2 regions of the Kitasatospora sp. NPDC058406 genome follow, and region 1 is predicted to be linked to the other one. Evidence: predicted binding sites of a transcription regulator. Region 1 holds the regulator's gene; the other holds the start of a gene.
The links. Region 1 encodes HrcA, which represses chaperone genes, less so after heat shock. Its sites were predicted from a motif close to TTNGCACTCNGNNNNNCNGAGTGCNAA; they were not measured.

Region 1 (21,114 bases):
GCGCGTCCAGAGCACGCCGTCCTTGGCGGCCCGCAGCGAGCCGAACCGGCCGCCCTCGACCGGGAACGGCACGATCCGGTCGGCGATGCCGTCGAGGTCGACCCGGGTGACCGGCGGCGCGTCGGCCGTGCCCTCCTCGCCCTCCGTCTTCTTGCCCTTGGGCTCGTCATCCTCGCCGCCGACCGGCCGACCGGCCCGCCGCGGCCCGAACGGGGACGGCGTGTCGGCGGCCAGCGTGATCAGGTACGGGCGGCAGCCGTTCGGGAAGGACAGGTCGAAGACGTGCGAGTCGTAGACCGGGTCGAAGTTGCGCACCGAGAGGAACGCCAGGTGCCGGCCGTCCGTGGTGAAGGCCGGCGAGGTGTCGATGAACCGCTGCGGGGTGGCCTCGGACACCGTCCGGGTGGTCAGGTTGGCCAGCACGATCTGGCGCAGCGACCACGGCCCGAGGGCGGGCTGGGACCAGGCCAGCCAGGCCGAGTCCGGGCTGAACGCCAGGCCGCTGACCTCGCCGTCGGTGCTGTGCGCCAGCTCGTGCACGACGCCGTCGGTCAGGGCGACCAGCAGGACCCGGCCGTCGTGCGCGCCGACCGCCACCTGCTTGCCGTCCGGCGAGACGAGCAGCGACCGGACCCGGCCGAGCTGCCCGGCGGCCAGCCGGCGGCGCTCGGTGCCGAGCACCGCGGGGGCGTACTCGATCGCGTCCTCGCCCTCGGCGTCGGTCACCCAGACCACGCCCTGCCCGCCGTCCTCGCCCGAACCGGGCACCACGCGGGCGAGTCGGCCGCGCACGCCCGGCGACTCGTCCAGGACGCGGGCCGGGCCCTCCCGGTGGGTCAGCCAGTGCACGGTCCCGCGCACCACGACGGCGCCGGCCCGGCCGGTGCGGTCGGGCGCGGCGGTCTCCAGCCAGTGCGCGGCCGGGACCGGACGCGGGCGGCGGCCGGTGCGCGGACCCGCCAGCCGGACGTCGAGGCGCCGCGGCTCCGCGTCGGCCAGGTCGTCCAGCAGCCAGAGGTCGCCCGCGGTGTGCCAGACGACGCGGGTGCCGTCGGTGGCGGCGTTGCGGGCGTAGAAGCCGTCCGGGGAGGAGGAGTGGCGGCGCAGGTCGGTGCCGTCCGGGAGGCTGGACCAGAGGTCGCCGACGCCCTCGTGGTCGGAGAGGAAGGCGATCCTCGCCCGGTCCGCCTCCCCCACCCAGAGCGGCGAGTCGATGTTCCCGGTCAGCTCCTCGTGGATCCGGTCGAACCGCTCCGTACCGATCCACAGCTTGCCGGTCCGCCCGCCCCGGTACCGCTTCCACCAGGCCGGCTCCACGCCGAACGCGGAGACCAGCAGCACCCTCCCCCCGCCTTCGGCCGGGGGCGCCCCCGAGCCGCCCGCCTCGAAGGACAGCCCGCCGACCGGCCCGTACGGCAGCCGTTCCGGCTCACCGCCGTCCAGCGGCACCGCGTGGGCCCAGGTGCGGCGCAGCGAGCCCTGTCCGGCGGCGGTGGTGGCGATCGGCCGGCCGTCCGGGGTCCAGCCGCGCAGCTGGGTCTGGGCGTCGCCCCAGTGGGTCAGCCGTCGGGACGGGCCGCCGTCCACCGGGACGACGTGCACCTCGGGTGCGCCGTCGCGGGCGGAGGTGAAGGCGACGTGCCGCCCGTCCGGGGAGAATCTCGGGCGGCGCACCGGGAGGTGATCGGCCGTCAGTCTCCAGGCCCGGCCGCCGTCCAGCGGGGCGAGCCACACGTCGTTCTCGGCGACGAAGGTGAGGAGGTCGCCGTGGAGGTGCGGGTGGCGCAGGTAGGCGCCGGCGGGGGTGCTTTCGGGTTCGCTCACACCGCCACCCTAGGCACCCGTGCCCGGCCCACGCCCGGTTTTCGCCGACCAGGACCCCCTGTCGGGGGACCGGGGATCCGGGGGTCGCCCGGCCCGCCCGGCCCGCCGCCCCGCTCGAACGGCCCGGTGCGGTCGGCTCAGCTCCAGCGGCCGGTGCGGCCCAGCAGCAGGGCCCCGGCCGCCACCCCTGCCGTGGAGGTGCGCAGCACCGACAGGCCGAGCCGGAACGGCTTCGCCCCGGCCTCGGCGAAGGCCGCCAGCTCCTCCGGGGAGACGCCGCCCTCGGGGCCGACCACCAGCACGAGGTCCCCGGAGTCCGGGAGCACGGCCCCGGCCAGCGGCTCGGCGCCCTCCTCGTGCAGCACGGCGGCGAACGCCGCGCCGGCCAGCACCGGGACCAGTTGCCGGGTGGTCAGCGGCTCGCGGACCTCGGGGAACCGCAGCCGGCGGGACTGCTTGCCGGCCTCCCGCGCGGTGGCGCGCCACTTGGCGAGCGCCTTGGCGCCGCGGTCGCCCTTCCACTGGGTGATGCAGCGGGAGGCCGACCAGGGGATCACCACGTCCACCCCGACCTCGGTCATGGTCTCCACCGCCAGCTCGCCGCGGTCGCCCTTGGGCAGCGCCTGGACCACGACGATCCGGGGCGCCGGCTCGGCCTCGCGGCGGACGGCCGTCACCGTCACCTCGATCGCGTCCTTGCCGTGCACCGCCGCGACGGTGCCGTCCACCCCGAGGCCGAGCCCGTCGGCCAGGGTCACGGCCTCGCCCGCCTCCAGCCGCTTCACCGCCGCCGCGTGCCGCCCCTCGGGCCCGTCCAGCCGGACCAGCACGCCGGGGGCGGCGGTGGCGATCCGCTCGGTCTCGACGACGAACACGGGCGCGGTCATGGGGTCTTCCTCCGGAATGGGTCGGGCGGTGGAACGACGGCGCCCGGCACCCCGGCGACGGAGGTCGCGGAGTGCCGGGCGCCGGAGCCGTCAGCGGCCGATGAAGGCGTCCTTCAGGCGGGAGAACAGGCCCTGCTGCCCGGGCGCGAACTGGCCGGACGGCCGCTCCTCACCGCGCAGCACCGCGAGGCGGCGCAGCAGGTCCTCCTGCTCGGGGTCGAGCTTGGAGGGCGTCTGCACCTCGACGTGCACTATCAGGTCGCCCCGGCCGCCGCCGCGCAGATGGGTGATGCCGCGACCGTGCAGCGGGATCGACTGTCCGGACTGGGTGCCGGGCCGGATGTCGACCTCCTCCAGCCCGTCCAGGGTCTGCAACGGCACCTGGGTGCCGAGCGAGGCGGCCGTCATCGGGATGGTGACGGTGCAGTGCAGGTCGTCGCCGCGCCGCTGGAACACCGTGTGGGCGGTCTCGGCGATCTCGACGTAGAGGTCGCCGGCCGGGCCGCCGCCGGGGCCGACCTCGCCCTCGCCGGCCAGCTGGATCCGGGTGCCGTTGTCGACACCGGCGGGGATCTTGACGGTGAGGGTGCGGCGGGCGCGGACCCGGCCGTCGCCGGCGCACTCCGGGCACGGGGTGGGCACGACGGTGCCGAAGCCCTGGCACTGCGGGCAGGGGCGGGAGGTCATGACCTGGCCCAGGAAGGACCGGGTGACCTGGGAGACCTCGCCCTTGCCGCGGCACATGTCGCAGGTCTGCGCGGAGGTGCCGGGGGCCGCGCCCTCGCCGCTGCAGGTGGTGCAGGTGACGGCCGTGTCGACCTGGAGTTCCTTGGTGGTGCCGAAGGCGGCCTCCTCCAGGGTGATCTCCAGCCGGATCATGGCGTCCTGGCCCCGGCGGGTCCGCGACCGCGGGCCGCGCTGGCCCGAGGCGGCGCCGAAGAAGGCGTCCATGATGTCGGAGAAGCCGAAGCCCGCCGCGCCCGCGCCGAAGCCGCCCGCGCCGCCGTTCGGCGACAGCGGGTCACCGCCGAGGTCGTAGACCTGGCGCTTCTGCGGGTCGGAGAGCACCTCGTAGGCGGCGTTGATCTCCTTGAACCGCTCCTGCGTCTTCGGGTCCGGGTTGACGTCCGGGTGCAGTTCGCGTGCCAGGCGCCGGAACGCCTTCTTGATCTCGTCCTGCCCCGCATCCCGTCGGACGCCGAGTACCGCGTAGTAGTCCGTGGCCACCAAATGCTCCGCTTGTTCCGCCTGTAGAAGTGCTTGCGACTGGAACCACCGTCAGGGTCCTGACGGTGGCCGTTCCTACGACTCGGCCAGGATCTGGCCCACGTACCGTGCCACCGCTCGCACCGCCCCCATTGTGCCCGGATAGTCCATCCGGGTCGGACCGATCACACCCAGTTTGGCCACGCTCTCGTCGCCCGAACCGTAACCGACCGAGACGACGGAGGTGGAATTGAGGCCCTCGTAGGCGTTCTCACGCCCGATCCGGACCGTCATCCCGGCGTCCGCGGTCTCACCCAGGAGGCGGAGCAGGATGACCTGTTCCTCCAGTGCCTCCAGCACCGGCTGGATGGTCAACGGGAAGTCGTGGCCGAAACGGGTCAGGTTGGCCGTGCCGGCCAGCATGATCCGTTCCTCGTTCTGCTCGGCGAGCGCCTCGAAGAGCGTCGCCAGGACCGTCGCGACGGTCGGCCGGTCCCCCGCCTCGAACTGCGCGGGAAGGTCCTCCAGCAGTCCCGGGACCTCGGGGAGCCGCTGTCCGGCGGCCCGCACGTTGATCCGGGCCCGGAGGTCGGCCAGGACGGTCTCGCCCACCGCCCCGGGGCAGTCCACCATCCGCTGCTCGACCCGGCCGGTGTTGGTGATCAGCACCAGCATCACCTTGGCCGGGGCCAGCGCGACCAGCTCGATGTGCCGCACGGTGGACCGGGAGAGCGAGGGGTACTGCACCACCGCGACCTGGCGGGTCAGCTGGGCGAGCAGCCGCACCGTACGGGCGACCACGTCGTCGAGGTCGACCGCCCCGTCCAGGAAGTGCCGGATCGCCCGCCGCTCGGGCGCGCTCATCGGCTTGACCTCGGCCAGCCGGTCCACGAACAGGCGGTACCCCTTGTCGGTGGGGATGCGCCCGGCGCTGGTGTGCGGCTGGTGGATGTAACCGTCCTCCTCCAGCGCGGCCATGTCGTTGCGGACGGTCGCCGGGGAGACCCCGAGGTTGTGCCGTTCCACGAGGGCCTTGGAGCCGACCGGCTCCTCCGTCCCCACGTAGTCCTGGACGATGGCGCGAAGCACCGCGAGTTTGCGGTCGTCCAGCTGGCGGACCTCACCGGCCATGGGCACGCACCTCCGTCTTCACGCGTTGTCCGATATGACATGTGTCCGTTTCGAGCCGCTTCGCCCGTTCCGGGAGGAACCGGGCTTGGCACTCGGAACATACGAGTGCCAGGACCCTACCTGCCAGTGTAAGGCCCGGGTCCGACGGCAGGAACGGCCCGGCCGGAGTGATCCTGCCCGCAGTTCGCGGCGCGCGGGTGATGCCGCGGGCCCGGCCTGGTGGCAGCATCGGAAGCGGACGGCGAACGGAGGACCAGCGATGTCGACCTCGGGCCAGCACTCCCGTTTCGCGCCGGACCGCGGCCTGACCGGCCGGATGGTCGGCACGATGTTCGTGATCGGGCTGCTGTACGTCGGATTCACCGGGCTGTTGATCGTGCTGCTGCGCGGCGCCTGGCCGATCGTCGTCCTGATCTCGGGCGGCCTGTTCGTCGCCCAGTTCTGGTTCAGCGACAAGATCACCGAACGGGCCATGGGGGCGCACCGGGTCACCCCCGAGCAGTACCCGCAGCTGCACGGCACCGTCGACCGGCTCTGCGCGCTGGCCGACATGCCCAAACCCCGGGTGGCGGTCGCCGACAACGACATGCCGAACGCCTTCGCCACCGGCCGCAACCCGAAGAACGCGGTGGTCTGCGTCACCACCGGGCTGCTGCGCCGGCTGGAGCCGGAGGAACTGGAGGGCGTGCTCGCCCACGAGCTGTCCCACGTCGCCCACCGGGACGTCGCGGTGATGACCGTCGCCGGGTTCCTCGGTGTCCTCGCCGGAGCCATGACCCGGATCGCCATGTACGGCGGGTTCATGGGCGGCGGCCGCAACAGCAACGACTCCAACGCCGCGATCGCCGCCCTGATCGTCCCGCTGGTGTCGGTGGTCGTGTACGCGATCAGCTTCCTGCTGACCCGGCTGCTCTCCCGCTACCGGGAGCTGGCGGCCGACCGGGCCGCCGCCCAGCTCACCGGCCGTCCCAGCGCGCTGGCTTCGGCGCTCACCAAGGTGACCGGCCAGATCGCCGCCATCCCGACCAGGGACCTGCGCCAGGCGCAGGCCTACAACGCCTTCTACTTCGCCCCCGCGCTGAGCGCCCGGGAGACCGCCGGCCGGCTGCTCTCCACCCACCCGACGCTGGAGCAGCGGCTGGAGCAGCTGGCCGAGATCTCCACCCGGCTCGGCCACTGAACCGCCTCCTCCTCCGGGAAAGGGACCACCGTGGGAATCCTGGACGCCCTGTTCGGCCGCACCAAGCCCGTGCGGCCCGACCTCGACCAGCTGTTCGGCGTGCCGTCCGCCGCGATCACCCTGGAGGCCGCGGCCGGTTTCCGGCCCACCGGGGTCGGGTCGGTCTGCTTCGCCTCCGTGGAGGGCGGGGCCTTCGGCGAGGTCGAACGGCAGGTCCGGGCCCTCCTGGACGCCGACACCGAGCGCGGCGGCGTCCCCGTCGAGGCGTCCAAGGACGCGTACGGCTACTCCTGGCTGCTGGCCCGGCACGCTCCCGGGGAACTGCCGGAGCTGGTCAACGACCTGCACGCGGTCAACAGCGAGCTGGAGGCGAACGGCTTCGGGCCGCAGCTGCTCTGCTCGCTCGTCGCCTTCCGCGACGAGGGGGGCCGGCCGCTGGCGCTGGTCTACCTGTACAAGCGCGGCACCTTCTACCCCTTCGCGCCGGCGGCGGGCGGCGGGGAGAAGCGCGACAGCCCGCTGGAACTGCAGGTCAACGCCCTGCTCGGGAACGACCTGCGGCTGGAGAAGGACCTCACCCGCTGGTTCCCGGTCTGGGGCGCGCCAGGGCTCTGACCCTCCGTCCGTCTTCCCTATAGTCGCTGCATGCACAGCCGCCGGTACGGACCCGACCTGACCCCGCCGTGGAAGCGGCAGCAGCCCGCCCCCGAGGTGCCCGCCGAGCGGGACCTCGTGGTCGAGGAGGCGGAAACCGGCTTCTGCGGGGCGGTGGTGCGCTGCGAGAAGACCGCCGAGGGGTTCACCGTCACCCTGGAGGACCGGTTCGGCAAGCACCGGGTCTTCCCGCTGGTCCCGCGCGGCTTCCTGCTGGAGGGGCGTGTGGTCACCCTGGTCCGGCCCACCGGGCCGGCCCCCGCGCGCACGCCCGGCCGGACCGCCTCCGGCTCGGTCGCGGTGCCCGGCGCCCGCGCCCGGGTGGCCCGCGGGTCCCGGATCTACGTCGAGGGCCGGCACGACGCCGAGCTGGTCGAACGGGTCTGGGGCGACGACCTGCGGGTCGAGGGCGTGGTGGTCGAGTACCTGGAGGGGATCGACGACCTGCCCGCGATCGTCGCCGACTTCGCCCCCGGCCCCGGCCGGCGTCTCGGCGTCCTGGTGGACCACCTGCTGCCCGGCACCAAGGAGCACCGGATCGCCGCCCGGGTCACCGGCGAGGCCGTGCTCGTGGTGGGACACCCCTACGTGGACGTCTGGCAGGCCGTGAAGCCGTCCAGTGTCGGCATCCCCGGCTGGCCCGCCGTCCCGCGCGGCGAGGAGTGGAAGGAGGGCGTCTGCCGCCGTCTCGGCTGGCCGGTGGACACCCCCGCCGCCTGGAAGCGGATCCTCGCCTCGGTGGACTCCTACAGGGACCTGGAGCCGGAGCTGCTCGGCCGGGTCGAGGAGCTGATCGACTTCGTCACCCTGCCGGACTGAGGCGCGTCAGGCGTACGTCCGGAAGTCGGCGGTGTCGGCGCCAGCGAAGATCAGTCCACCAGGTCACGCACGACCGCGTCGGCCAGCAGGCGGCCCCGGAGGGTCAGGGTGGCGCGGCCCGCGGAGTGGGATCCGGCGTCGAGGAGGCCGTCGGCGAGGTGCTGCCGGGCGGCCTTCAGGCCGGTGTCCGTCAGCAGGTCCAGCGGGATGCCCTCGGCGAGGCGCAGCTCCAGGAGGATCCGCTCGACCCGGCGGTCCTCGGCGGTGAGCCGCTCGCGGCCCTGGGCGGGGCTGCGGTGCCCGGTGAGGGCCTGCGCGTAGGCGGCGGGGTGCTTGGCGTTCCACCAGCGGACGCCGCCGACGTGGCTGTGGGCGCCGGGGCCGGCGCCCCACCAGTCGCCGCCGGTCCAGTAGAGCTCGTTGTGACGGCAGCGGCCCTCCGGGGTGGTGGACCAGTTGGAGACCTCGTACCAGGAGTAGCCGGCGGCGGTGAGCGCCTCCTCGGCGATCAGGTAGCGGTCGGCGTGCACGTCGTCGTCGATCATCGGCAGCTCGCCGCGCTTGACCCGGGCGGCGAGCTTCGTGCCGTCCTCGACGATCAGCGAGTACGCGGAGACGTGGTCCGGCCCGGCGCCGATCGCGGCGTCCAGAGAGGCCCGCCAGTCGTCGTCGGACTCGCCGGGGGTGCCGTAGATCAGGTCGAGGTTCACGTGCTCGAAGCCGGCGGCGCGGGCCTCGGCGACGCACGCCTCGGGGCGGCCCGGGGTGTGGTGGCGGTCGAGCAGCTGGAGGACGTGCGGCCGCGCGCTCTGCATGCCGAAGGAGACCCGGTTGTAGCCGCCCGCGCGCAGTTCGGCGAGGTAGGCCGGGTCGACCGACTCCGGGTTGGCCTCGGTGGTCACCTCGGCGCCGTCGGCGAGCCCGAACTCCTCCCGGATCGCGGCGAGCATCCGCACCAGGTCGCCGGCGGGCAGGAGCGTGGGGGTGCCGCCGCCGAGGAAGACGGTGCGCACCGGCAGGTCGGCACCGCCCAGCACCTTCCGGGCGTGGCGGATCTCGGCCACCACGTTGTCGGCGTACGTCTCCTGGGAGGCGACGGTGCCCGAGGCGCGCAGCTCGGTGGCGGTGTAGGTGTTGAAGTCGCAGTAGCCGCAGCGGCTCGCGCAGTAGGGCACGTGCAGGTAGAAGCCGAACGGCCGGGAGCCGAGTCCGTCGAGCGCGGATGCGGGCAGGGAACCGTCGGACGGCACCGGTTCGCCGTCGGGGAGTGCGGAGGGCATGACCCCATTGTCCCGTACGGCCCGGGTGGTCCTCCGGTCCGTACGGGACGGCGACGGTCAGGCCTCGTTGCTGCCCGCGTACATCGCGGTGACGGCGTCCGCGTACTCGCGCTCGACCACGGGCCGCTTGATCTTCAGGCTCGGGGTGAGCTCACCGTGCTCGACGTCCAGGTCGCGCGGCAGAAGGTGGAACTTCTTCACCGTCTGCCAGCGCTGGAGGTCGGCGTTGAGCCGCTGCACGAACCCGTCGATCAGCTGGTGGACCTGCGGGTCGGCGACCACCTCGGTGTAGGACCTGCCGGCCAGGCCGCGCTCGGCGGCCCACGGCATGATCGCCGACTCGTCCAGGCCGATCAGCGCGGTGCAGTAGTTGCGGCCGTTGCCGATGACCAGGATGTTGCTGACGAACGGACAGACCGCCTTGAACTTGCCCTCCACCTCGCTGGGCGCGACGTACTTGCCGCCGGAGGTCTTGAACATGTCCTTCTTGCGGTCGGTGATCCGCAGGAAGCCGTCCGCCGACAGCTCTCCGATGTCCTCGGTGTGGAACCAGCCGTCGGCCTCCAGCACCTCGGCGGTCTTCTCCGGCAGGTTGTGGTAGCCGCGCATGATGCCGGGGCCGCGCAGCAGGATCTCGCCGTCCTCGGCGATCCTGACCTCGGTGCCGGGCAGCGGGCGGCCGACCGTGCCGACCCGGATGTCCTCCGCCCGGTTGACGCTCGAACCGGCGCTGGTCTCGCTCAGGCCGTAGCCCTCCAGGATCGGCACCCCGGCGCCGACGAAGAAGTACCCGATCTCGGGTGCGAGCGCGGCGCTGCCGGAGACCGCACCGCGCAGCCGCCCGCCGAACGCCGCCCGGATCTTCGCGTACACCAGCCGGTCGGCCAGCGAGTGCTTCAGGCCGAGGGCGAACGGGACGCGGTCGCTGCCGGTGGCGATCCGGTTGGCCTGGGCGGTCCGGGCGTACTCGCGGGCGGTCCGGGCGGCCCACAGGAAGATCCTGTACTTGGCGCCGCCCTCGGCCCGGGCCTTGCCGGCGATGCCGTTGTAGACCTTCTCGAAGATGCGCGGCGCCGAGGCCATGATGGTCGGCCGGATGACCGGCAGGTTGTGGATGATCCGCTCGACCCGGCCGTCCACGGCCATCACGTGGCCGGTGGCGATCTGCCCCGAGATCAGCGTCTTGCCGAAGACGTGCGACAGCGGCAGCCACATGAACTGCACGTCGTCGGCGGCCAGCAGCCCGCTCGCCTCCTGCGCTCTCCCCTCGTACGCCCAGCAGTCGTGCACCAGGCGCACGCCCTTCGGACGGCCGGTGGTGCCGGAGGTGTAGATGAGGGTGGCCAGCTGCTCCTTGTCGAGCGCGGCGACGGTCCGCTCGACGACGCCCGGGTGCTCGGCCAGGTAGTCGGCCCCGAGCTGCTCCAGCTCGGCGAGGGTGACGATCTTGAGCCCGGCGGCGTCGGGGGTCTCGGCCGGCGCGTCGAACAGGATCACGGTCTGCAGCTCGGGCAGCCGCTCACGCTCGGCGACCACCTTGGCCAGCTGCACGGCGTTCTCCGCGAACATCGCCCGGGAGCCCGAGTCGGAGAGGATGAACGCGGTCTCGTCGGCGTTGGTGCTCGGGTAGACGGCGGTGGTCGCCGCACCCGCGCACATGTTGCCGAGGTCGGCGAGGATCCATTCCAGCCGGGTGGAGGAGGACAGGGCGACCCGGTCCTCCGAACGGATGCCCAGCGACAGCAGGCCGGCCGCCACCGCGTACACCCGGGCCGCGGCCTGCGCCCAGGTCACCGAACGCCACTGCTCGGCGCCCGGGGCACTGTCCGCCGCCTGCTCGTCCACCGGGGCCGGGTAACGGTAGGCCTCGGCGCCCGGGGTGGCGGCGACCCGCTCCAGGAACAGGTGGGCGACGGAGGCAGGACGCCCGGCGACGATGTCGGCGCGGCCGGAGTCGATCAGGGAGTGCGCGGAACTCAACGAGGACCTCCGGGAGCGGGTGGCCGTCTGAGGGAAGGCTCTGAGGGATTGTCGCGGCGTCCGTGGGGGCGGTCACCGACCCCCTTCGGCAACCAGGCCGGTACCGGTGAGTAACAAGGGGGCAATCAGCAGCCTAGGGGGAAACCGGTCATTCCGTAAGAGGGAGCGGCCAGCTGGCACCCTCCCGATCCCCCGGTGCACGGCACCACCCCGCCCACCGGAACGTTCGGCAAAGGGCTGGACAAAGATCCGGCTCGCTTGGCGGGAATGGCCTGAACGAGCCCGCCGAAGAACGAGAATTGGGATGCCAAAGCCGCCGCCGACGACAAGAGTGAGCCAGTGCTGATCAGACTGCTCAGGGCGTACCTTCGCCCGTACACCCGACCGATCACCCTGCTGGTGCTGCTCCAGCTGATTTCCACCCTCGGCCTGCTCTACCTGCCGACGCTCAACGCCGACATCATCGACGACGGCGTGGTGAAGGGTGACACCGGATACATCCTGCGCGTGGGCGCGGTGATGATCGGCATCACCGTGCTCCAGACCCTCTGCGCCATCAGCGCCGTCTACTACGGCGCACGCACCGCGATGGCAGTCGGCCGGGACGTCCGGGCCGACATCTTCGACCGCGTGCAGAGCTTCTCCTCCCGCGAGATGGGCCAGTTCGGCGCCCCCTCGCTGATCACCCGGACCACCAACGACGTCCAGCAGGTCCAGATGCTGGTCCTGATGTCCTTCACCATGATGGTGGCCGCGCCGATCATGTGCATCGGCGGCATCATCATGGCTCTCAACCAGGACGTACCGCTCTCCGGCCTGCTGCTCGCCGTCGTGCCCACCCTCGGCGCGGTCGTCATCGTGCTGGTGCGGGCACTCCGCCCGCGCTTCCGCAGCATGCAGGAGAAGATCGACACCGTGAACCGGGTGCTGCGCGAGCAGATCACCGGTATCCGGGTCATCCGGGCCTTCGTCAAGGACGACCACGAGCAGGCCCGGTTCGCCGGCGCCAACGAGGACCTCACCGGGGTCTCGCTCCAGGTCGGCAAGCTGATGGCCTACCTGTTCCCCAGCGTGATGCTGGTCGTGAACGTCTCCAGCGTCGCCGTGCTCTGGTTCGGCGCCCACCGGATCGACAGCGGCGACATGGAGATCGGCGCTCTCACGGCCTTCCTCTCCTACCTGCTGCAGATCCTGATGAGCGTCATGATGGCCACCTTCATGTTCATGATGGTGCCGCGCGCCGAGGTGTGCGCCGAACGGATCCAGGAGGTGCTCACCACCAGCTCCAGCGTCGTCCCGCCGTCCGAGCCCGTCACCGAGGTGCTCCGCCGCGGCCACCTCGAACTGCGCGACGTCGAGTTCCGCTACCCCGGTGCCGAGGCCTCCGTCCTGCGGGGCATCGACATCGCCGCCCGCCCGGGCGAGACCACGGCCGTCATCGGTTCCACCGGCAGCGGGAAGTCCACCCTGCTCGGCCTCGTCCCCCGGCTCTTCGACGCCACCACGGGCCAGGTCCTGCTCAACGGCGTCGACGTCCGCGAACTCGCCCCCGAGACCATCGCCGACAGTGTCGGACTGGTCCCGCAGAAGCCCTACCTGTTCTCCGGCACCGTGGCCAGCAACCTCCGCTACGGCCGGCCGGACGCCACCGACGAGGAACTCTGGAAGGCCCTGGAGATCGCCCAGGCCAAGGAGTTCGTCGAACAGCTCGCCGAAGGTCTGGACGCGCCGATCGCCCAGGGCGGCGGCAACGTCTCCGGCGGCCAGCGCCAGCGCCTGGCCATCGCCCGCACCCTGGTCCGGCGGCCCGACATCTACCTCTTCGACGACTCCTTCTCCGCGCTCGACTACGCCACCGACGCCCGGCTGCGCAAGGCCCTCGCACGCGAGACCGCCGACGCCACCGTGGTGATCGTCGCCCAGCGCGTCTCCACCATCCGCGACGCCGACCGGATCATCGTCCTCGACGAAGGCGCCGTGGTCGGCAGCGGCACCCACGGCGAACTCATGGCCGGCAACCCGACGTACCGGGAGATCGTGCTCTCCCAGCTCACCGAGCAGGAGGCGGCGTGACCACGCCCGACAAGCCCGCGCCGGACCCGAAGAAGTCGCCCGCCGGCGGCCCGGGAGGTCCCGGAGGCCCGGGAGGTCCCGGAGGCCCTGGTGGTCCCGGGGGCTTCGGCGGTCCCGGCGGTCCTGGCGGTCCCGGTGGCCCCGGTGGCCCCGGCAGGGGCGGCCCCGGCGGGCCCCCGAAGGCCGCCGGCGACTCCCAGGCCGCCGCCGCCCGCCGCGGCCCGGCCGGCCCCGGACGCTTCATGGGCGGCCAGGGCGCCGAGAAGTCCATGGACTTCAAGGGCTCCGGCAAACGCCTGCTCAAACTGCTCCGCCCGGAGCGCGCCCTGATCGCCGGCGTCCTCGCCCTCGGCGTGCTCAGCATCGGCTGCGCCGTCATCGGCCCCAAGATCCTCGGCCACGCCACCGACCTGATCTTCGCCGGCGTCGTCAGCGGCCGCTTCCCCGCCGGGGCCTCCAAGCAGGAGGTCGTCGACGCCATGCGCGGACGCGGCGACACCGACATCGCCGACCTGCTCTCCTCGGTCGACTTCACCCCCGGCCAGGGCATGGACTTCGACGCCATCGGCAGCATCCTGCTCTGGGTCCTGGCGATCTACGTCGCGTCCTCCGTCTTCGGCGTCGTCCAGGGCCGGCTCGCCGCGCGTGCCATCCAGCGGGCCGGCTACCGGCTGCGCCAGAGCGCCGAGGCCAAGCTCGCCCGGCTGCCGCTCAGCTACTTCGACAAGCAGCCGCGCGGCGAGGTGCTCAGCCGGGTCACCAACGACATCGACAACATCAGCCAGACCATGCAGCAGACCACCGGCCAGGTGATCAACTCGCTGCTCACCGTCGTCGGCGTGCTCGCCATGATGTTCTGGATCTCCTGGCTGCTCGCGCTGATCGCACTGATCGCCGTACCGCTCTCCGTCGTCGTCGCCACCCGGGTCGGCAAGCGCGCCCAGCCGCAGTTCGTCCAGCAGTGGAGGTCCACCGGGCAGCTCAACGCCCACATCGAGGAGATGTACACCGGCCACACCCTGGTCAGGGTCTTCGGCCGGCAGAAGGAGTCCGCGGCCACCTTCCGCGAGCACAACGAGGCCCTGTACGCCGCCAGCTTCAAGGCCCAGTTCATCTCCGGCATCATCCAGCCCGCGATGATGCTCATCGGCAACCTGCAGTACGTGCTGATCGCCGTGGTCGGCGGTCTGCGGGTGGCCACCGGCGCGCTGTCCATCGGCGACGTCCAGGCGTTCATCCAGTACTCCCGGCAGTTCAGCCAGCCGCTCACCCAGGTCGCCAGCATGGCCAACCTGGTGCAGTCCGGCGTCGCCTCCGCCGAGCGCATCTTCGAACTCCTCGACTCGCCCGAGCAGACCCCCGAGCCGGCCATGCCGGAACGCCCCGACGCCCTGCGCGGCCGGGTCGTCTTCCAGGACGTCGCGTTCCGCTACGACCCGGGCAAGCCGCTCATCGAGGACCTCTCGCTCAAGGTCGAACCCGGTCAGACCGTCGCCATCGTCGGCCCGACCGGCGCCGGCAAGACCACCCTGGTCAACCTGCTGATGCGGTTCTACGAGGTGAGCTCCGGCCGGATCACCCTCGACGGGGTGGACATCGCCGCCATGTCCCGCGAGGACCTGCGCTCCGGCATCGGCATGGTCCTCCAGGACACCTGGCTGTTCGGTGGCACCATCGCCGACAACATCGCCTACGGCGCCGACGGCGCCACCCGCGAACAGGTCGTCGAGGCCGCCCGGGCCGCACACGTGGACCGCTTCGTCCGCACCCTGCCGGACGGCTACGAGACCGTCATCGACGACGACGGCGCCGGCGTCAGCACCGGCGAGAAGCAGCTGATCACCATCGCCCGGGCCTTCCTCGCCCAGCCGTCGATCCTCGTCCTCGACGAGGCGACCAGCTCGGTCGACACCCGGACCGAGGTGCTCATCCAGCGCGCCATGGCCCGGCTGCGCAGCGGCCGCACCAGCTTCGTGATCGCCCACCGGCTCTCCACCATCCGGGACGCCGACGTGATCCTGGTGATGGAGAACGGCTCGATCGTCGAGCAGGGCACGCACGACGAGCTGATCGCCGCCGACGCGGCGTACGGACGCCTCTACAAGGCGCAGTTCGCCGAAGCGGTCGCCGAGCGGGAATGACCCCGGCGGACGCCGGGCGGGGGGCCCGGGGGGGGGGGCCCCCCGCCGGGCCCCCCCCGGCGCCCCCCCCGCCGGGGGGGCGGGGGGGCGGGGGGGCGGGGGTGCGGGGAGGACGGCCCGACGGCCGTACCGCCCCGGGCTCCCGCGCGTCCGGGTGTCCGGGTGTCCGGGTGTCCGGGTGTCCGGGCTGACCCGGTGGCCGCGCGTCCGGACGGCCGGGCCGGCGTTTCCCGCCCCGGTCGGGTCTTCATGATCGCGACGACCGGCGCTACGGTAGGGCCCGTGAGTGACGACCCGTCGACCGCGACCGTGCACGCCCCGGCCACCGGGCCCGACCAACCGCCGTCCGACCCCTTCGAGGTGAACCGGCGCTACCTCGGGTCGGTCGCCTACCGGCTGCTGGGCTCGTTCACCGACGCCGAGGACGTCCTCCAGGAAGCCTGGCTTCGCTGGCGCTCGGTCGACCGCTCCGCCGTCGCCGACCCCCGCGCCTTCCTCACCACGGTCGTCACCCGCCTCTGCTACGACCAGCTCGGCTCCGCCCGCGCCCGCCGGGAGGCCTACTTCGGCGAGTGGCTGCCCGAACCGGCCGTCTCGTACCAGGACGCCCCCGCCTCCCCCGCCGAGGTCGCCGAACTCGGCGAGTCCGTCTCGATGGCGCTGCTCGCCGTCATGGAACAGCTCACCCCGGCCGAGCGCGCCGCGTTCGTATTGCACGACGTCTTCGCCGTCGGCTTCGACGAGATCGCCGCCTCGCTGGACCGCACCCCCGACGCCGCCCGCCAGCTGGCCTCCCGGGCCCGCCGCCGGGTCAAGGCCGGCAGCCGCCGGTCCACCGCCGACCCGGCCGAGCACCGGCAGGCCGTCGAGGCGTTCGCCGCCGCCACCGCCCGCGGCGACATCGAGGGCCTGCTGGCCGTCCTCGACCCCGACGTGGTCTGGCACTCCGACGGCGGCGGCATCGTCACCGCCGGCGCCCGCCCGGTGTTCGGCGCCGACAAGGTCTCCCGGCTCGTCCGCGGCCTGGCCGCCAAGTTCCTCGCACCCGGCTGGAGCTTCGGCTTCGCGCTGGTCAACGGCGAGCCCGGGGTGATCTGGTACCCGCAGCCCGGGCTGGTCGGCGGCGTGATCGCGTTCACCGTCACCGACGGCCGGATCACCGAGGCGTACACCGTCGTCAACCCGGAGAAGCTCGCCCACCTGAACGTGGCAGCCTCCTGACCTTCCCGTGACGCAGATCACGGTCACAGTCCGCCCGGCCGCGTCGTCCCCTTCTCGAACACGCGCAGAAGCGCTCCCGGCAACCCCGGGGACGCCGCGAGAGGGCGCCCCCGGGCGCCGCGAAGGAGCGGGACGACATGACCGAGAAGCAGATCGTCGTACTGGGCGCCGGCTACGCGGGTCTCACCGCAGCGACCCGGGCCGGCAAGCGCGACCGCGTGACCCTGATCGCCCCCGAGAGCCGCTTCCTGCACCGCGTGCGCCAGCACGAGACCGCCGCCGGCCACCCCGAACACCGGCCCGCCGTCGCCGAGGTCCTGCGCGGCCGCCGCGTGCGGCACCTCCCGGCCCGCGCCACCCGGCTCGACCTCACCGCCCGCAAGGTCTTCCTCGACAACGGCGACGCCGTCGCCTACGACACCCTCGTCTACGCGCTCGGCAGCCGGACCGCCTGGCACGGCGTCCCCGGCGCCGCCGACCACGCCTACGGCGTCGAGCGGGCCGGCGAGGTGGCCGAACGGCTGCGCACCGCCGAACGGCCCGGCACCCTCGCCGTGGTCGGCGGTGGCGCCACCGGCATCGAACTGGCCGCCGAACTCGCCGAGGCCCACCCCGGGTGGAAGGTCCGGATCGTCGCCGCCGGCCAGGTCGGCGGCTGGTTCTCGGCCAAGGGCCGCCGCCACGTCCACACCGTGCTCCGCGGACTCGGCGCCGAGATCCACGAGCACCACACCGTCACCGCCGTCGACCCCGAGGGCCTCACCACCACGGCCGGCCGGATCCCCGCCGACCTCGTCGTCTGGGCCGCCGCCATGGAACCGCACCCGCTCGCCGCCGAGGCCGGCCTCACCGTCGGCCCGACCGGCCGGGCCGTCGTCGACGGCCACCTGCGGTCGGTCTCGCACCCCGACGTGTACGTGATCGGCGACGCCGCCGAGGTCACCGTCCCCGGCACCGGCACCCTGCGGATGGGCTGCGCCACCGCCCAGCCGATGGGCCGCTACCTCGGCAACGTCCTCGCCGGACGCACCGACAAGCCGTTCGCGTTCCGGTACGCCGTGCAGTGCCTGAGCCTCGGACGGCGCGAGGGCATGGTCCAGCTGATCCACGGCGACGACTCGATGCGGACCTCCGTCCTCACCGGCCTCACCGGACGGCTGATCAAGGCGGCCATCGTCAACGGCGTGGTCATGTCGCTGCGCTGAACCGAACCGCACCTGAAGCACCCCGGAACGCCCGAGGGGCCCGGGACGTCACGTCCCGGGCCCCTCGACGGCACCGTCGTTACTTCTTCTCCTTCGGCGCCTCTGCGTCCGTCGACAGCGCGGCGATGAAGGCCTCCTGCGGGACCTCCACCCGGCCGACCATCTTCATCCGCTTCTTGCCTTCCTTCTGCTTCTCCAGCAGCTTGCGCTTACGCGAGATGTCACCGCCGTAGCACTTCGCGAGGACGTCCTTGCGGATCGCCCGGACCGTCTCGCGGGCGATCACGCGCGAGCCGATGGCGGCCTGGATCGGCACCTCGAATTGCTGGCGCGGGATCAGCTTCTGCAGCTTGCCGGCCATCATCACGCCGTAGTTGTAGGCCTTGTCCTTGTGCACGATCGCGGAGAACGCGTCCACCGCGTCACCGTGCAGCAGGATGTCGACCTTCACCAGGTCGGCCGACTGCTCGCCGATCGGCTCGTAGTCGAAGGAGCCGTAACCGCGGGTCTTGGACTTCAGGTAGTCGAAGAAGTCGAAGACGATCTCCGCGAGCGGCAGCGTGTAGCGCAGCTCGACACGGTCCTCGGAGAGGTAGTCCATGCCCTGCAGGTTGCCGCGGCGGGACTGGCACAGCTCCATGATCGCGCCGACGAACTCGTTCGGCGCCAGGATGGTCCCGCGCACGACCGGCTCGTACACCTCGGCGATCTTGCCGGTCGGGAACTCGCTCGGGTTGGTGACGGTGTGCTCCGTGCCGTCCTCCATCACCACGCGGTAGATCACGTTCGGGGCGGTGGAGATCAGGTCGAGGTTGAACTCGCGCTCCAGGCGCTCCCGGATGATCTCCAGGTGCAGCAGGCCCAGGAAGCCGCAGCGGTAGCCGAAGCCGAGCGCGACCGAGGTCTCCGGCTCGTAGACCAGCGCGGCGTCGTTCAGCCGCAGCTTGTCCAGGGCGTCGCGGAGCAGCGGGTAGTCCGAGCCGTCCAGCGGGTAGAGGCCGGAGAACACCATCGGGCGCGGGTCCTTGTAGCCGCCCAGCGCCTCGGTCGCACCCTTGTGCATCGAGGTGATCGTGTCACCGACCTTGGACTGCCGGACGTCCTTCACGCCGGTGATGATGTAGCCCACCTCACCGACGCCGAGGCCGTCCGCGACCTTCGGCTCCGGCGAGATGACGCCGATCTCCAACAGCTCGTGCGTCGCGCCGGTCGACATCATCGCGATCCGCTCACGCTTGGTGAGCTGGCCGTCGACGACACGGACGTAGGTGACCACGCCGCGGTAGGAGTCGTAGACCGAGTCGAAGATCATCGCGCGGGCGGGGGCGTTCTTCACGCCGACCGGGGCCGGGATGTTGTCGACGATGTGGTCCAGCAGCTCCTCGACGCCGAGGCCGGTCTTGGCGCTGACCTTGAGCACGTCGCCCGGGTCGCACCCGATGATGTGCGCGATCTCCGCCGCGTACTTCTCGGGCTGCGCGGCCGGCAGGTCGATCTTGTTGAGCACCGGGATGATCGTGAGGTCGTTCTCCAGCGCCAGGTACAGGTTGGCGAGGGTCTGCGCCTCGATGCCCTGGGCCGCGTCCACCACCAGGACGGTGCCCTCACAGGCCGCCAGGGAGCGGGACACCTCGTACGTGAAGTCCACGTGGCCCGGGGTGTCGATCATGTTGAGGATGTGCGTGCTGCCGGTGTTGACGCCGGTCTTCGGCGCCCACGGGAGACGGACGGCCTGCGACTTGATCGTGATGCCGCGCTCGCGCTCGATGTCCATGCGGTCGAGGTACTGGGCGCGCATCTGCCGCGGGTCGACCACACCGGTGATCTGCAGCATCCGGTCTGCGAGCGTCGACTTGCCGTGGTCGATGTGGGCGATGATGCAGAAGTTGCGGATCAGCGCCGGGTCGGTACGGCTGGGCTCTGGCACATTGCTGGGGGTCGCGGGCACCTTGGTCCGATTCTCCGTTGGTCCGGGGGCCGGGGGTGTCCGGGTCATCGCTGACCGGCTTCCCGGGCGACCGGACGGTCGTCCGATCGAGATAGTTCCTCCCATCCTCCCACTTCCCGCGAGCAGGACGCGCGCCGCCGTCCGGTTCGCCCCTGCCGGGGCGCCTCCGGGGCGCCTCCGGGGCGCCTCCGGGGACGGTCCACGCCTCCGCCGGGCGCGTTCCACGGGCCTCTCCTGCGGACCTCGGCCGTCGACTCTCCCCCGGGCGACCGGGCCCGGGCAGGATGACGTCGCATGATCCTGGAAAGCGCACTGCTCGACGTCCTGCCCGGCCAGGAGGAGGCCTTCCTCTCCGCCTTCGCCGAGGCCCGACCGCTGATCTCCGTCCAGCCCGGCTTCCGCTCACTGGAACTGCGCCGCTGCCTGGACGAGGGGCGGGGCTCACGGTTCCTGCTGCAGGTGGAGTGGGAGAGACTGGAGGACCACACCGAGGGGTTCCGCCGCTCCGCCGAGTACCAGCGGTGGCGCGAGTCGCTGCACCACCACTACCGGCCGTTCCCCGAGGTGGAGCACTACGGCGAACCGGTCCTGCGTGCCTAGACCACGCCCGGAACCGGACCGGACCGCCGTACGGACCGCCGCCCGGTTTGGGGCGGACGGTGCGCCCCTGGTAGCGTTGGCCGCTGCACCTGGCCCCGGCATGCCCTCTCAGCTGGTCCGGCGGCCGCGCGGTGCAGCCCGTTCCAACCGTTTCATTCCAGACAAGACTGAGGCTCCTTCGTGGCGAACATCAAGTCCCAGATCAAGCGCAACAAGACCAACGAGAAGGCGCGCCTGCGCAACAAGGCCGTCAAGTCCTCGCTGAAGACCGCTCTGCGCAAGGCCCGTGAGGCCGCTGCCGCCGGCGAGACCGAGAAGGCCGCCGAGCTGGCCCGCGCCGCCTCCAAGGCGCTCGACAAGGCCGTGAGCAAGGGCGTCATCCACGCCAACCAGGCCGCCAACAAGAAGTCGGCCATCACCAAGCGCGTCAACACCGCCGTCCAGGCCTGACGCCCTCGGGGCCGCATCGACGGCCCCTCCCCTCGGGACGCACCGGCCCTCTACCCGGACGCCCGAGGAGCACAGAACGACTCGCACCGCACGCGGCCTGCGTTCGCCACGCGGGTGCGGTGCACAGAGCGCCACCAGAAGTGCCGGTTCCTAGGCCCTTCCACTGCTGCCCGCCCGGTACACACCGGGCGGGCAGCAGTCGTTTTCGGAGCCCGGTGACAGCGGTCGGGCGGGGCCGCTGCGACTCCTGTCGCGTCCCGCGGCCCGACCGATAAGGTCTGGTTCCGGCACCTTCGTCGCAGGCCCAAGGGGGGCTCACATTGGGGACACCACCGCCGCCACCGCCACCGCCGCCGCCACAGAGCGGGTCGGGCTTCGCCGGCTTCCCGCAGCAGCCACCGCCCTCGTCACCGCCGACGGTCCCCGCACCGGGCGGCCCTCCCGGCTTCGGTCCGCCGCCCGGGCTGCCGAGCTCGCCCGGCGCACCCACCCCGCCCGGGACCCCCACCGTGCCC
Region 2 (7,279 bases), on a different contig from region 1:
TTGGCCCGGGTGCCGTACTCCCAGTCCTTGGTCAGCAGGTACTTGTACGACGGGTCGACCACGGCCTGGTTGGCGGTGACGATGTAGCCGCCGGACGGGTTGAAGCTGTACGGCAGGGCGTTGAACGGGACCGGGTCCTTCTTCCACTGGTAGGAGGAGTCCCAGCCCGGTGCCGGGTTGCGGCCGTCGCCGTTGCCGCGGACCGGGACGTACCCGGGGGCCTGGTAGCCGATGTTCCTGGCGTCGGCGTAGATCAGGTTCTGGGCCGGGACGGCGAAGTCCTTGGCGGCCCCCCGGAACTCGTCCCAGTTCTTCGCACGGTCGAGCCCGAAGACGGCGTCCATGGTCTTCCCGGGGATGAGCGCGGCCCACTGCAGGGCGACGCCGTAGCCGGTGGTGCCGCGGTCCGGGGCGGAGGTGCCGTTGGGCGCGTACTTGCCGACGTTCTGCTGCTCGGTGCTGGGGTCGGAGATCAGCGGGGCGCCGGTCCGGGTGGTGCGGACGGTGATGGTGCGGTCGTCGCCGCCGGCGACCTTGATGGTCTCCTTGCGGAGCTCGAACTTCTCCTCCTTGCCGTCCACCAGGTAGGTCTCCGGGCCGGTCACCTTCTCCAGGAAGAGGTCGGTGACGTCGGCGCCGAGGTTGGTGAGGCCCCAGGCGATGTCCTTGTTGTGGCCGATCACCACGCCGGGCATGCCCGCGAAGGTGAACCCGGAGACGTCGTACTGGCAGCTGGGCGAGGCGGTCCGGCAGTGCAGGCCCATCTGGTACCAGACCGAGGGCAGGCCGGGGCCGAGGTGCGGGTCGTTGGCCAGCAGCGGCTTGCCGGTGGTGGTGTGGGTCCCGGCGACCACCCAGGAGTTGGAGCCGATGCCCTGGCCGTTGCGGCCGAGCATCTCGGGCAGCGCGTCGATCCGGGTGGTGACGCCCTTGAGCAGCGCCTCGGTGGTCGTCGCGCCCTGCGCGGTGCCGGTGCCGGTGCCCGGGGCGCCGGCCGGGGCGGAGCCGTCGGCGGGGCGGTAGGTGTCGCTGCTGACGGTGCCGGTCTTCACGATCGTGCCGTTGCGGGCGTACGGGTAGTCCGGGTACAGCTCGGCGATCTTCTCCGGGCTGAAGTCCTGGGCGAGCAACGCGCGGTCGATCTCCTCCTGGAGGTTCCCGGAGAGGTCCCAGGCCATCGCCTTGAGCCAGGCCACCGAGTCGACCGGGGTCCACTGCTCGGGCTCGTAGTCGCCGTTGACGACGCCGAGCAGGGTGTACTCCAGCGAGGCGCGCGACCCGCCCGGGTGCTCGACGAGCCAGGCGTTGACACCGTCCGCGTAGGCCTGGAGGTACTTCTTGGTCTCGGCCGAGAGCTGGGTGTCGAACTCCTTCTGGGCCACCTGGCGCCAGCCCATGGTGCGGATGAAGGAGTCGGTCTCGACCTGGCCGTCGCCGAACATCTCGGACAGTCGGCCCGCGGTGATGTGCCGCCGGACGTCCATCTCCCAGAACCGGTCCTGCGCCTGGACGTAGCCCTGGGCGCGGAAGAGGTCCTCGGAGGTGTCGGCGTAGAGCTGGGGGATGCCGTTGGCGTCCCGCTTGACGTCGACCGGCGCGCTCAGGCCCGCCACCTTGACGCTGCCGTCGACCTCCGGGAAGGACGCGCGGACCGCGGCCACCCCTCGGTAGCCGCCGTAGCCGGCGCCGGCCACCAGCAGCACGACCAGCACGATCACGATCAGACGGGCGCGCCGGAACTTCTTCGAGCGGGGCATCTGGGTCCTTGCGGTCCTCACTGGGGGGCGGGCGGACATGTCAGGAGCACGGGGCCGTGACAGGGCACCACATTAGGCCGACTCGGCTGGCGGGCGTGCACGGGGGACGCTCACGGTGGAATCGGAGGAGGTCAGAACCCGAGGTGACGGGCCGCACAGCCGGGAAACCTAAAGATATGGCAAAATGTTAGACTGCGTAACGATCCGTAAGGGGAGTAATCGGCGCCGGCCGCCCCCGCCCCTGTCGATCGAGCGCTCCCGGCCTCACCGCCACCAGACACCCCGTCCGCCCCTGCCAGCCCGAGGTGCCCCTGCGTGAATGTCGACCACCTGAACCAGCTGCTCCTCGAATTCTCCGTGATCCTGCTGGTCGCGGTGGTCGCCGTGCGCATCTCGACCAAATCCGGGCTGCCCAGCCTGCTGATCTACCTCGGCATCGGCGTGGCGCTCGGCCAGAACGGGCTCGGCATCACGTTCAACAACGCCGAGCTCACCCAGGTGCTCGGCTACGCCGCCCTGGTGGTGATCCTCGCCGAGGGCGGCCTCAAGACCAACTGGCGCGAGGTCCGGCCGATGATGCCGGCCGCCACCGTGCTCGCCACCGTCGGCGTCGGCGTCAGCGTCTTCGTCACCGCCGCCGGCGCGCACTGGCTGGTCGGCCTCGACTGGCGGACCTCGCTGCTGCTCGGCGCGATCGTCTCCTCGACCGACGCCGCGGCCGTCTTCTCCGTCCTGCGGATGGTCCCGCTGCCGCACCGGCTGACCGGCCTGCTGGAGGCCGAGTCCGGCTTCAACGACGCGCCCGTCGTGATCCTGGTCGTCGCCTTCGCCACCACCGGGGAGCTGGACTCCTGGTACGTCCTGATCGGCACCATCCTCGCCGAACTCGCGATCGGCCTCGCGGTCGGCCTGGCGGTCGGCAAGGTCGGCGCCTACGGGATCAAGCACGTCGCCCTGCCGTCCTCCGGGCTCTACCCGATCGCCGTCATGGCGCTCACCGTGCTCGCCTACGCCGGCGGCGCGATGCTGCACGGTTCCGGCTTCCTCGCCGTCTACGTCAGCGCCGTCGTCCTGGGCAACGCCAAGCTGCCGCACGGACCCGCCGTCCGCGGCTTCGCCGACGGCCTGGCCTGGATCGGGCAGATCGGGATGTTCGTGCTGCTGGGCCTGCTCTGCACCCCCGAGACGATGGGCTCGGCCGTGGTGCCGGCGCTGGTGATCGGCGCGGTGCTGGTCTTCGTGGCCCGGCCGCTCTCGGTGGTGACCACCCTCACGCCGTTCCGGCTGCCGGTCCGTGAACAGGCCCTGCTGAGCTGGGCCGGCCTGCGCGGGGCGGTGCCGATCGTGCTCGCCACCATCCCCCTGGTCGCCGGCGCGCCGATGGCCCAGGAGGTCTTCAACATCGTCTTCATCCTGGTCGTGGTCTTCACCCTGCTCCAGGGGCCGACCCTGCCCTGGGTCGCCAAGTGGCTGCGGATCGGCGAGGGCTCGATGGGCCAGGACCTCGGCATCGAGTCGGCGCCGCTGGAGAAGCTGCACGGCCACCTGCTGTCGGTGGCGCTGACGCCGACCTCCCGGATGTCCGGCGTGGAGATCGGCGAACTGCGGCTGCCGGCCGGCGCGGCGGTGACCCTGGTCGTCCGCGAGGGCAACAGCTTCGTGCCGGACAAGGACACGGTGCTGCGCGGCGGGGACGAGCTGCTGGTGGTGACCACCGACGAGGTGAGCGAGGCGGCGGAGCGGCGGCTGCGGGCCGTGGACCGTGGCGGCAAGCTCGCCGGGTGGCTGTACGGGCGGGAGTGAGCCCCCGGGCTCATGGGCGGCGGGGGCCGGGGCCGGGGGCGGGTGGCTCCGCCCGGTGACGCCGGCCCGACCGTCCGGCCCGGCCGACGCCGTGGAGTGTTCGGCCGGCGTTCACCTTCGATCGACAGGACAGTTTTGGACGAGCCCTGTATTGTGGAGGTAAGCGCGCCATCTACGCGCGTATAGCTACTCGGAATGACACACCCAGCATCTGCCTGATGCAGAGTTGGCGCGACCGTTCGGCGGCCGCGGTCCGGCCCTCGGCGACCCCGCGGCCGGCCCGGTATCTACCCCGGTCGACGCGCGAGAGGACGACTCTCGGCGCCGTCGGGGCTTTTTCATGCCCTGCCGCGCTACCAGGCAGTAGGAAGGACCGACCGTGACGGCCCGCCGAACGGTCGACGACACCATGCCCGGGCACGACCTGCCCGCCGCGCCCGGGGACCGCGCCGACGCCGCCCCCACCCGGGTCGGGTACGGCGCGCTGCTGCGCACCCCCGGCGTGTGGACGTTCCTCGTCCCCGCCTTCGCCGCCCGGCTCCCCTACGCGATGCTCAGCCTCGGCATCCTGCTGCTGATCCGCGACACCCACGGCTCCTACGGCACCGCCGGCACCGCCGCCGCCGTCTCGGCCGTCGCCCAGGCCCTGGTCGGGCCGCAGACCGGCCGGCTGGCCGACCGCCTCGGCCAGGCCGCCGTCCTGGTGCCGACCGTCGTGGTGCACGCCGTCTCGGTCGGTGCGCTGATCGCCCTGGCCCTCGGCCACGCGCCGGTCTGGAGCCTCTTCCTCGCCGCCGCGGCGGCCGGCGCCTCCGTGCCGCAGATCGGCGCGATGGTCCGGGCCCGCTGGGTGGCCAGGCTGTCGGCGGAGGGCACGCCGCCGGCCAAGCTGAACACCGCCTTCGCCTTCGAGTCCGTGACCGACGAGTTCACCTTCGTGATCGGCCCGGTGCTGGCCTCCGCGATCGCCACCACGGTCAACCCGGCCTCCGGACTGATCGTCGAGGCCACGCTGACCGTCGTCGGCGGGCTCGCCTTCGCCGCCCAGCGACGCACCGCGCCCGCGCTGCACCCGGCCGTTCCGGGCGCCCGCCGGGTCTCCGCCCTCGCCTCGCCCGGCGTCCGACTGCTGGCCGGCGCGTTCCTGGGCGTCGGCACCGTCTTCGGCGCGATGCAGGTCTCCGTCGCCGCGTTCACCGAGTCGGCCGGACAGCCCGGGGCCAGCGGCACCGTGTACGGGATCTTCGCCGGCGGGTCGATGCTGGCCGGCGTGCTGTACGGCATGATCGCCTGGCGGCACGCCGCCCGGCACCGGATGCTCGCCAGCTACGCCCTCCTGGTCATCGGCTGCTCGACGCTCTGGGCGATGCCCAACCTGGTCTCGCTGGCCGTCGCCGGCCTGTTCTGCGGTCTCGCCATCGCACCGACCCTGATCACCGGCTACACGCTGGTCGAGACGCTGGTCGAGGACGGCGCCAAGACCGAGGCGTTCACCTGGCTGACCGGCGCCATCGGGCTGGGCCTGGCGGTCGGGTCGATGGTCGCCGGGCAGCTGGTCGACGGGAGCGGCCCGTCGGCCGGGTTCCTGGTGCCGGTGGCCGGCGCCGGGCTGGGCCTGGCCGCGCTGGTCTCCCTGCGGGGGCTGCTGGTCGCGCCGGGGACCCGGAGCGCGGCAACCGCCGACGCGGGCGCCGCGCCCGGTCCGGGCACGGGCGCGGGCGCCGCTGCGCAGCTGGTGGGCGCCGCCAAGGGCTGATCGCCGGGCGGCGCGGGGCGGCGTCCCGCCGACGGGCCGGACTCATCTCACACCCGAGTCGCTGGACTGATCCAGCGGAATGCCGCATCATTGACCATCGTTAGCACTCATCAGGCGAGAGTGCCAGGAGGAAGACAAGTGCCCACGTACCAGTACCAGTGCACCGAGTGCGGCAACGGCCTGGAGGCGGTGCAGAAGTTCACCGACGAGCCGCTGACCACCTGCCCCGACTGCGAGGGGCGCCTGCGCAAGATCTTCTCCGCCGTGGGTGTGGTCTTCAAGGGCTCCGGTTTCTACCGGACCGACAGCCGCTCCTCCTCCAGCAGCTCGGTGAGCACCGGCTCGTCGACCCCCTCGTCGACGTCGACCTCGTCGTCGTCCTCCTCGTCGGGCGGCTCCGCGCCCGCGGCGAGCCCCGCTCCCGCAGCGGGCTGACCGCCCCGACGAAGCCCGGACTGCCGGACTGCCGAGACAGAACGACCGAACGGCCCGTCGACCCGCAATATGCGGGTCCGGCGGGCCGTTCGCATTCCCGGATTCTCTCAATTCCCCCGAACGGCGCAGAAGTGCACCCGTTCGGCGGAGGCCGGTCCTCCCCGGGCCCGAGTTTTCCACAGGGCAGGGAAAGGGGCTTCCGACCACCGGGCCGGCGGCCCAGAGTGTGCGTCACGAGAAGCCGGCCCGCCGCCACCCGGAAACGGACCCGGTGGGGGCCGGCACCCTGCGACCACCGGTGGTGCCCGTGCCGACCAGGAACCCCTCCCGCCCGCTCCCCTTCCCGCTGCCGCCACTGCCCGCGCCGAGCGTCCCGCCACGACAGCCGGTGCCGTCGTTCCCGCCGATCAGACGCGGAGCCGGGCGCGGACACCGGCTCCGACAGGCGCTCCGGCAGGGCCCAGGGGCCCTGGCCGTCCTCGTGCTCGCGGCGGCCGTGGCACTCACCTTCGGCCCCGCGCGGGCGGGCCTGCCACCGCCGGAGACGGCCTCCGTCCACCGAACGGGTTGTCAATCAGAGGGAGCTGAAGATCACCCGTAACCGGATTTCGACTTCGTCGTTCACGCGGCATGAAAGGCTTCAAGGAATTCCTGCTGCGTGGAAATGTCGTCGAGCTGGCCGTCGCCGTGGTCATCGGCGCCGCTTTCACCAACATCGTCAACGCCTTCGTCAAAGGCGTGATCAACCCGATCGTCGGCGTGTTCGGCGCCAAGGATCTCGCGGCCTACACCTCCTGCCTCAAGGGGCCCTGTGAGGTGACCGCGGCCGGTGAGGTCACCACCGGCATCCTCATCCTCTGGGGCAGCGTGCTGAGCGCGGTCCTGCAGTTCCTGATCACCGCCGCCGTCGTCTACTTCTGCCTGATCCTGCCGATGACCACCTATGCCGCCCGGCGCAAGACGCCGGCCGAGATCCGGGCGGAGGCCGAGGCCAAGGAGGTCCTCCTGCTCACCGAGATCCGCGACGCCCTGGTCACCCGGACCCTCTGAGGCGAACCGGGCCCGGCCGCCGGTCAGTCGCCGTGGTGCGGCGGGCGCTGGCTCAGGTACCAGTCCAGCCCCCGCCCACCGCTCTCCCCCGCCTCCGGGCGGCTGCCCCAGCCCGCGTCGGTGTCGTCCCGGGACTGCTGGTCCAGCGGGTCCCGGAAGACCAACCGCGCCCGGTCCGCCCCGGCGCCCGCCCGGGCGCCCCGGGCCTGCTCCCGACCGTCCGCCGACACCCCGTCCGCCACGGCTCCGCCCGCCGGATCCTTCTCCACCGCCGCGTCTCCGCCGTCCATGCCGCTCACACCGTCACCCATGCCGTCCACCGCCTTCGCCGATCCCCCGCCCGTCCCTACAGCCTAGAAGGCCCTGCCCCGCCGCCGCGGACGCACGTGGGCCCGGGGGGGGGCGGGGCGCACCCGGGCCCCCACCCCCCCGTGACCCCACCCACGGCCGGGACCCCGCCGCCAACCCCCCCGGGGCG

Region 2: the regulator HrcA is predicted to act here: its motif matches at 5,417-5,443, upstream of ACFWOG_RS31045 (FmdB family zinc ribbon protein).

Annotation. Positions count from the first base shown of each region.
Region 1 covers NZ_JBHXKE010000006.1:16,735-37,848, reverse strand. Annotated here, with positions in the region: gene ACFWOG_RS02520 (S41 family peptidase) at 1-1,824, opposite strand, end outside; gene ACFWOG_RS02515 (16S rRNA (uracil(1498)-N(3))-methyltransferase) at 1,962-2,711, opposite strand; gene dnaJ (molecular chaperone DnaJ) at 2,802-3,938, opposite strand; gene hrcA (heat-inducible transcriptional repressor HrcA) at 4,014-5,048, opposite strand; gene htpX (zinc metalloprotease HtpX) at 5,308-6,228, shown strand; gene ACFWOG_RS02495 (hypothetical protein) at 6,259-6,843, shown strand; gene ACFWOG_RS02490 (DUF3097 domain-containing protein) at 6,874-7,701, shown strand; gene hemW (radical SAM family heme chaperone HemW) at 7,752-8,981, opposite strand; gene ACFWOG_RS02480 (AMP-dependent synthetase/ligase) at 9,039-10,961, opposite strand; gene ACFWOG_RS02475 (ABC transporter ATP-binding protein) at 11,301-13,034, shown strand; gene ACFWOG_RS02470 (ABC transporter ATP-binding protein) at 13,277-15,175, shown strand; gene sigJ (RNA polymerase sigma factor SigJ) at 15,458-16,396, shown strand; gene ACFWOG_RS02460 (FAD-dependent oxidoreductase) at 16,534-17,601, shown strand; gene lepA (translation elongation factor 4) at 17,681-19,549, opposite strand; gene ACFWOG_RS02450 (antibiotic biosynthesis monooxygenase) at 19,844-20,149, shown strand; gene rpsT (30S ribosomal protein S20) at 20,330-20,599, shown strand; gene ACFWOG_RS02440 (hypothetical protein) at 21,109-21,114, shown strand, end outside.
Region 2 covers NZ_JBHXKE010000207.1:1,030-8,308, forward strand. Annotated here, with positions in the region: gene ACFWOG_RS31030 (penicillin acylase family protein) at 1-1,757, opposite strand, end outside; gene ACFWOG_RS31035 (potassium/proton antiporter) at 2,073-3,560, shown strand; gene ACFWOG_RS31040 (MFS transporter) at 3,970-5,316, shown strand; gene ACFWOG_RS31045 (FmdB family zinc ribbon protein) at 5,455-5,751, shown strand; gene mscL (large conductance mechanosensitive channel protein MscL) at 6,382-6,801, shown strand; gene ACFWOG_RS31055 (hypothetical protein) at 6,825-7,112, opposite strand.